2 regions of the Streptomyces sp. NPDC023573 genome follow, and region 1 is predicted to be linked to the other one. Evidence: riboswitches for the same ligand, from Rfam matches in the RefSeq annotation. Region 1 holds a riboswitch; the other holds the start of a gene.
What was found. Region 1 has a riboswitch for cyclic di-AMP ahead of ACZ32T_RS35110 (M23 family metallopeptidase). Riboswitches for the same ligand answer to the same signal wherever they lie in the genome.

Region 1 (4,076 bases):
TGGTCGCGCCAGCGGGAGCTGCGCACGCTCTCCACCGAACTGCCGGTGTACGCGGCGGCCGGCTGGCTGACCCCCGCCGAGCCGCTCGCGCTGGCCTCGATGCGGGCGCGGGGCATGGCCCGCGACATGGCGAGGCACTGGAACAGCACCCCGGACCGAGCCCGGGGCAGGGCCGCCGCCCGCGCCGTCGCGGAGTACGAGTCGTTCGCGGCGTCCCTCGCCATGCTGCGCCGCCGGGCCCGCCATGACGGCGCGGGGCAGGACTTCGCCCTCCGCGAGCAGGAGTTGCTGCACCATCTGTGGCACCGCCGGGAGATCGCGGCGCCGGCTCTGACGTACGCGGCCCACGCGACCGGGCGGCTGCGCACCTTCCGCCCGCAGGCCCCGCCGCCGTTCCCCCGTCAGTTCCCGTACGGCGGCCCGCCGCAGCACCTCCCCGCACCGCACCGGCACTACGGCGGGCCCAACCCGTACCTGGAGGAGGGCGGGCGCCCCGCCGGTCCGGCCTAGGCCGACGCCTCGGTCAGCTCCGCCAGCTCCTGGCCGGTCAGCCGGAGTTCCGACACCGCCATCAGCGCCGGCAGCTGCTCGACCGTCCGCGCGGAGGCGATGGGCGCGGCGACGGTCGGCTGCGAGGCCAGCCAGGCGAGAGCGACGGTGGCGATCTCGGCACCGTGTTCCTGGGCGATCCTGTCGAGCGCCGTGAGCACCTTGCGCCCGCGCTCGGTCTCCAGGTGCTTGGCCGCGCCCTCGGCCCTCGCGCTCTCGACCGACGCCCCCGGCCGGTACTTGCCGGTGAGGAAGCCCGAGGCGAGAGCGAAGTAGGGGACGGCGGCGAGACCGGCGGCGGCCGCCGTGTCCTGGAGCGCGCCCTCGTAGGTGTCGCGCGAGACGAGGTTGTAGTGCGGCTGAAGGGCCACGTAGCGGGCGAGGCCCTCTCGCTCGGAGAAGTCCAGGGAGGCCTGGAGCCGCTCGGGGCTGATGTTGGACGCGGCGATCTCCCGGACCGTGCCCGCCTTCACCAGCTGGTCGAGCGCGGTGATGATCTCCTCGACGGGGACGCTCTCGTCGTCGAAGTGCGTGTAGTAGAGGTCGATGTGGTCGGTGCCGAGCCGGCGCAGGGACGCCTCGGCCCCCTCCTTGATCGTGGTGGGTGAGAGCCCCTTGTACGCGGGATGGGCGCCGACCTTCGTGGCGACGACGACGTCGTCGCGGCGGGAGCGGGCCGCCAGCCACTTGCCGATGAGGGTCTCCGACTCGCCGCCCTCGTTGCCCGGGACCCAGGCGGAGTAGGAATCGGCGGTGTCGATGAAGTTGCCACCGGCCGCCACGTACGCGTCGAGAACGGCGAAGGTGCCGTCCTCGTCGGCCGTCCAGCCGAAGACGTTGCCGCCGAGGGCGAGGGGGAAGACCTGAAGGCTCGATGAACCGAGCGGGCGCAGAGAAGTCATACCCGGGGACAACGAGCCGGCTGAGGCGACTATTCCGTTTGCGCCCCGGACGGCGGCCCCGGACAGACCGGCGGCCCTGACGTCGGGGGGTTGTGCGTCAGGGCCGCCGGGGTTCCGGTGCGCCGCGTGCGGCGTCAGCGTCCGATCCGAGTCAGACCGAGAGGCCCTTGCTGCCCAGCCAGCCCATCGGGTCGATGCCGGTGCCGTCCGGGGTGTGGACCTCCAGATGGAGGTGCGGCCCGGTCACGTTGCCGGTGGCGCCGACACGGCCGATGGTCTCGCCGGTGGTGACCTTCTGTCCGGCGGTGACGTCCATCGAGGACTGGTGGCAGTACCAGATCTCCGTGCCGTCATCGAGCTCCAGGACCGTGCGGTAGCCGTACGAGCCGGACCAGCCGGCCGACTTCACGGTGCCGCTGTGCACGGCCTTGACCGGAGTGCCGGTCGGGGCCGCGAAGTCCAGCCCGGTGTGGTGACCGGACGACCACATGGAGCCGGACTGCCCGTAGGTCGAGGTGATGGTGTACGAGGAGGTCGGGATGGCGTAGCTGGCGGCGAGCTTGGCGAGGCGCTCGGCCTCGGCCTTCTTCTTCGCCGCCTCTTCGGCCGCCTTCTTCTTCGCGGCGGCCTTCGCCTCCGCCTCGCTCTGCTGCTTCGCCGCCTCGGCCGCGGCAGCCTCGGCCGCCGCCTGCTCCTGTGCCGCCTTGGCCTCGGCCTCGGCTCCGGCCTGCTGCTGCTCGGCCTGCTGGAGGATGCGCGCGCGGAGCGCCTCTCCCGCGTCGGTGGCGCCCTGCTCGGCCTCGGAGGCGGTGATGCCCGCGCTGGTCAGGGGGGCGGACGCGGCGACCGTCTCGTGGTCCGAGTCGGAGTCACCGGACATGAACGCGCCCACGCCGGGCAGGGACTTGGCGTCGGGGAGATTGTCCGCGATGGAATCGGGAAGAGAAATGGAGACCGGCGGCTTGCTCTGCGCGGTGGCCATGCCACCCGCTCCGACGGCCGCGATGACGCCGACACCGAGGACGGTGGAGCTACGGGCGAGACCGCGCTGCTTGGCTACGCGGTGCCGACCGCGTACGGGACGGATGGACTCCGCGGTGGGGTTCCATTCATCCCAAGTCCTGTCCTCATCACCGAAGCTGTCGGTCCTGAAGGATGACGGGGCCTCGGGGGCAGGCTGATTGGACGCCACGTGGGCGCACTCCTTTCCTTCCTTCTCGCCTACCGGGTTAGCTGACGGGTTCGGAGCAGGAAGGTCTCCTACGGACCCCTTCGTCTCTCGCGAGACACAGGTGTCCGATTCACCCCATGTAGGTGGTTCCCCGGTTCCCTTGCGGAATTCGGCGCTGCGCACGGTGCCGTCTCTTGCGACGGCGGGTACAACCGCGCTGCGTTATCGAACGTTAATAGACACCCGGGTCCGATTCCAAGCTGTTCCCATAGATCGGTCATCGTCCTGGCCTGGACTTTCAGGGGTCAAACGGGCGCAAACGGGCGACTTGAACACCCCTCATCCGGCCAGCACTTTCTGACGGTGCGTCAACTGTTATGCGGAGCGGGGTCCCTCGACTACCGACGGTCGCGACCGGTCATCCACGGTCCCGCCCCACGATCTTCACCGTCGTCCGCCGCTCCTGCTGGCCCCGCGCCGGACGGCCGACCGCGAGGAGCGCCAGGTCGTCCGTCGACCGGCCACCGGTGTGCAGCCGTACGTCATCGGTGAGCGCGGACAGCAGCTCCTCGGGCCCCGGGAAGAGCCGGCCGCGCAGCCGGGCCGCCGGGTCGTAGAAGACCCCCTTCGCGTCCCGCGCCTCGGAGAGCCCGTCGGTGAACGCCAGGAACATCGACCCGTCCGGCAGCGTCCACTCGTCCGCCCGGTCCGGCCACGCGTCCAGCCCCATCCCGAGCGGCAGCGCGGGCGCCTTCGGCGCCAGCACGTCGAGCGTCCCGTCCGCGTGGAGGACGATCGGCTCGGGGTGTCCGCGGTTGACGATCCGCAGGAGATCGGCGCCTGACGGGATCTCCGCGACGACGGCGGTGACGAACCCCTCCATGGAGTCGAGCCCGCCCCGTCGCGAGCCCTCACGCGCCAGCGCCCGCTCCAGCCGCTGGACGACCCCCTCCAGCGACCTCTCCTGCTCGGCGGCCTCCCGGAACGCCCCGATCACGACGGCCACCGCGGCCACCGCGTCCAGCCCCTTGCCCCGTACGTCCCCGAGGACCAGACGCACCCCGTACGGCGTGTCCGCGACGGCGAAGAGGTCGCCGCCGACGAACTCGTCCGCCTGGGCAGCCTCGTACCGCGCCGCGACCTGCAGCCCGCCGATCCGGTCCTCGGGCGTCGGGAGCACCGCGCGCATCGCGGTCTCCGCGATGACCCTCGCCGAGGCCAGCTGGTCGTTCCTGCGGCGCACGACGCGGTTGATGACGAGGGAGAGCGCGGCGACCGTGACCAGGGTGAGCAGGTCGGTGAGCGGCACGACGTCACCGAGCGCACCGTCCGAGATCCGGATGGCGAGCACCACGAGGATCGCGGTCACGCCGACCCGGACCGTGCCGGCCGGCGAGAAGAACGGAGCGGCGATCAGCGGGGCGGCGGCGAAGAGCGGAACAGCGGTGACCTCG
Region 2 (4,076 bases), on a different contig from region 1:
CTGGAGGTACCGGTCTCCCGGCTGGCCAAGGCCCTCGGCCTGGTCGCGGAGGCGCTGCGGGCCCCGGCCTTCGCGGAGGGCGAGATCGAGCGTCTGGTGGGCAACCGACTCGACGAGATCCCGCACGAGCAGGCCAACCCGGCCCGGCGCGCGGCCAAGCAGCTCTCCAAGGAGCTCTTCCCCGCCACCGCGCGGATGTCGCGCCCCCGCCAGGGCACCGAGGAGACGGTCCGGCGGATCGACGCCGCCGCCGTACGCGCGTTCTACGACGCCCATGTCCGCCCGTCCACGGCGACGGCGGTCGTCGTCGGCGACCTCACCGGCGTGGACCTGGACGCGCTGCTCTCCGAGACCGTCGGTGACTGGTCGGGCAATGCCGGCCAGGCCCGGCCCGTGCCCCCGATCACCGCGGACGACACCGGCCGTGTGGTCATCGTGGACCGTCCCGGAGCCGTGCAGACGCAGCTGCTGATCGGCCGGATCGGCGCCGACCGGCACGACAGCGTGTGGCCCGCCCAGGTCCTCGGCACGTACTGCCTGGGAGGCACTCTGACCTCCCGGCTGGACCGCGTGCTGCGCGAGGAGAAGGGCTACACCTACGGTGTCCGGGCCTTCGGACAGGTGCTGCGCTCGACGGCGCCCGGTTCCTCGTCCGGTGCGGCGGGCGCCGCGATGCTCGCCATCAGCGGCTCCGTCGACACCGAGTCCACCGGGCCCGCGCTGGACGACCTCTGGAAGGTCCTGCGCACCCTGGCGGCCGAGGGGCTCACCGACGCCGAGCGGGAGACCGCCGTGCAGAACCTCGTGGGCGTCGCCCCGCTCAAGTACGAGACGGCGGCCTCCGTCGCGGGCACCCTGGCCGACCAGGTGGAGCAGCACCTCCCGGACGACTACCAGGCGAAGCTGTACGCACGCCTGGCCGACACCGGCACGGTCGAGGCGACCGCCGCCGTGGTCAACGCGTTCCCGGTCGACCGGCTGGTCACCGTCCTGGTCGGGGACGCCGCTCAGATCAAGGAGCCCGTGGAGGCGCTCGGTATCGGTGAGGTGTCGGTCGTCAGCGGCTGACAGAACCGGACATGACGGACCCCGGCGGGTGCACTCCCGCCGGGGTTCTGTCATTTGTCCGTCTTGCGGAGAAGGTAGCGATTCGCCCTGTGGGATGTGCGACAAAAGGCCCTTTCCGTTTGGCGGGGGAAAGGCTCCCGATCTAGCGTCGGCGCGGCTGTCCGCCGGACGATTGCCGCGCCCGCGGCGCCGGACAGCCATCGCCGAGTCCCCGTCAGGCGCGAGCCTGGGGAGCCGGGGACCCACGAAGTCCCTGGGGTGAATCGGATCCCTGAACCTCGTTGAGGCCCAGGGGCCCGTAGGAGACCTTCCTGCTCCGAACCCGTCAGCTAACCCGGTAGGCGAGAAGGAAGGAAAGGACCAGCCCCTCCATGGCGTTCATCCGTGCCACCGGGAAGCACCGTGCCCCGAGCCGCCTGACGCGCAAGAGCGCCAAGGTCGCCGGCGTCGCCGCCCTGGCCACCACCGGCGTACTCGGTGCCACCGCCTCCCCGGCCCTCGCCGCGGACTCCGAGGTCACCGCGGGCAGTACCGGCCTGACACAGACGGTCGCTCTCGACACCACTCTCGCCGCCCAGATCGAGGCTCAGGCGAAGGCTCAGAAGCATCAGGCCGACGTCGCCGCGAAGGCCGCGGCCGAAGCGAAGGCCAAGGCGGAGGCGAAGGCCGAGGCCGAGCGCAAGGCGGAGGCCCGCGCCGAGGAGGCCCGCGAGGAGAAGGCGCGCGCCGCCCGCGCCGCCGAACGTGCCCGGCGGGGCGCCTTCCACCTTCCCGTCGCCGGTTCCCACGTCACCACCGGCTACAAGTCCGGTGGCACGCTCTGGTCCTCCGGCTCCCACTCCGGCGTGGACTTCCAGGCCGCTTCCGGCAGCTCGGTCGTAGCGGTCGGCGCCGGTACGGTCGTCGAGGCCGGCTGGGGCGGCGCCTACGGCAACAACATCGTGCTCAGGATGAAGGACGGCACGTACACCCAGTACGGTCACCTCTCCTCGATCGGCGTCTCCGTCGGCCAGAGCGTCGGCTCCGGCGAGCAGATCGGCCTCTCCGGGTCGACCGGCAACTCCACCGGGCCGCACCTGCACTTCGAGGCACGGACCACCCCCGAGTACGGCTCGGACATGGACCCCGTCGCCTACCTCCGCGCCCACGGCGTCCAGGTCTGATCCCGCTCCGCACCGCGATCTCCCGTCGAAGGCCCCGGCACCCGCCGGGGCCTTCGACGTGTCCCGGTGCCGGACGCGTGCCGAAGCCCCCGCGGAAGTGCTTCCAGGCCAAAAGATATCCATGGATTCCACCCCGCCATCGGAAATTCCGGCCGGTTGCAATAGAGTCACAGAACAGGCGTCGATCGGCCGCGTTTCGCGGGGATTAAGGCGGAGGTTCGGACATGCGCATTCCCGCGCATTCGGTATGCACGGCAATCCGTGACGACATCGTCTCCGGTGTCTTCGAGCGCGGCAGCCGCCTCACCGAAGAGGTGCTCGCGCGTCGCTACGGCGTCTCCCGCGTTCCCGTACGCGAGGCGCTGCGCACCCTGGAGTCCGAAGGCTTCGTCGTCACCCGCCGGCACGCGGGTGCCTGTGTCGCCGAGCCCACCGAGCAGGAGGCGGCCGACCTCCTGGAGATGCGCATGCTCCTGGAGCCCCTCGGGGCCGCACGCGCCGCCCAGCGCCGCACCGAGGCGCATCTCAAGGTGCTCCGCGGCCTGGTCAGGCTGGGCCAGGAGCGGGTGCGCCGGGGTGAGGGGGAGGATCTGCGCTCCCTGGGCGGCTGGTTCCACGAGACGCTGGCGCAGGCATCGGGGAGCCCCGCGCTGATCGCTCTGCTCACCCAGCTACGGCACAAGATCGCCTGGATGTACGCGGTCGAGCAGCCGGTCAGCCCCGCGAACTCATGGGCCGAGCACGGTGCTCTGGTCGACGCCGTGGCCCGCCGCGACCCGGAGCGTGCCAGGGTGCTCGCCACCCAGCACGCCGAGCGGGCGACAGCGGCCCACCGGCTGCGGCGCGCGCCGGGGCACACGCCCGGCCAGACCCGGGTGAGGACTTCGCAACACCCCGTAAACATCGCGGGAGTCCGTCATTAACAATTGCGCCGTATACAAAGAGGGTAATTATCGGAGGGCTTTCTTTCTGCTGCCCTGATCCGTGCTTTCCGGAGCGCTGTCGTCATTTTCCCGGAGTGCTGTCGCCCCGGTCCGGGAAACAGAAAAGCCGCGGCTCCCGGTCGGGGGTGCCGCGGCTTTCCGCAGAGAGAATTCCGGTGCGAAGTGGCCGGAATCAGACGGTCTCCGGGAGCTCCTCGAGCCCTTCGGCGACCAGCTTGGCCAGACGGTCCAGAGCGGCCTCGGCGTTGTCCGCCTCGGACGCGAGCACGATCTCCTCGCCGCCCTGGGCACCCAGACCGAGCACCGCGAGCATGGAGGCGGCGTTCACCGGGTTGCCGTCGGCCTTGGAGATCGTCACCGGGACGCCGGAGGCCGTGGCGGCACGGACGAAGATGGAAGCGGGGCGGGCGTGCAGGCCCTCGGCCCAACCGACGTTGACGCGGCGCTCAGCCATGGTTCTGCCCTTCACGTAACAATGGGTTGTCTAGACCAGTCTCGCACAGCGGTGCGCACCGCCGTGCCCGGCATCACCGCCGGCCGCCCTCCGTCCGCCGGCTCCCTCAGCGTGCCCTCGCCGCCAACCCGCCGCGACCGGTGTCGCGGGCCGTAGGCTTTGCCCATGGAGCCCACTCCGGAGCAGAGTCCGCATCACGCGTACCCCGATCACTGGGAGGCGGACGTGGTGCTCCGCGACGGTGGCACCGCGCGGATCAGGCCCATCACCACGGACGACGCCGGGCGGCTGGTCAGCTTCTACGAGCAGGTGTCCGACGAATCGAAGTACTACCGCTTCTTCGCCCCTTATCCGCGTCTCTCCGCGCGTGACGTGCACCGCTTCACCCATCACGACTACGTCGACCGGGTGGGGCTGGCCGTCACGATCGGCGGCGAGTTCATCGCC

Region 2: linked by a shared signal. The riboswitch ahead of ACZ32T_RS30440 (M23 family metallopeptidase) and the one ahead of ACZ32T_RS35110 (M23 family metallopeptidase) in region 1 are both predicted to bind cyclic di-AMP.

The regions. Positions count from the first base shown of each region.
Region 1 is NZ_JBVHKB010000018.1:17,690-21,765, forward strand. Features, by position in the region: gene ACZ32T_RS35100 (PrsW family intramembrane metalloprotease) at 1-510, shown strand, start outside; gene ACZ32T_RS35105 (aldo/keto reductase) at 507-1,451, opposite strand; gene ACZ32T_RS35110 (M23 family metallopeptidase) at 1,603-2,643, opposite strand; cyclic di-AMP (ydaO/yuaA leader) riboswitch at 2,655-2,807, opposite strand; gene ACZ32T_RS35115 (PP2C family protein-serine/threonine phosphatase) at 3,041-4,076, opposite strand, start outside.
Region 2 is NZ_JBVHKB010000011.1:193,260-197,335, reverse strand. Features, by position in the region: gene ACZ32T_RS30445 (M16 family metallopeptidase) at 1-1,068, shown strand, start outside; cyclic di-AMP (ydaO/yuaA leader) riboswitch at 1,260-1,426, shown strand; gene ACZ32T_RS30440 (M23 family metallopeptidase) at 1,440-2,231, shown strand; gene ACZ32T_RS30435 (GntR family transcriptional regulator) at 2,456-3,154, shown strand; gene ACZ32T_RS30430 (HPr family phosphocarrier protein) at 3,348-3,629, opposite strand; gene ACZ32T_RS30425 (bifunctional acetate--CoA ligase family protein/GNAT family N-acetyltransferase) at 3,795-4,076, shown strand, end outside.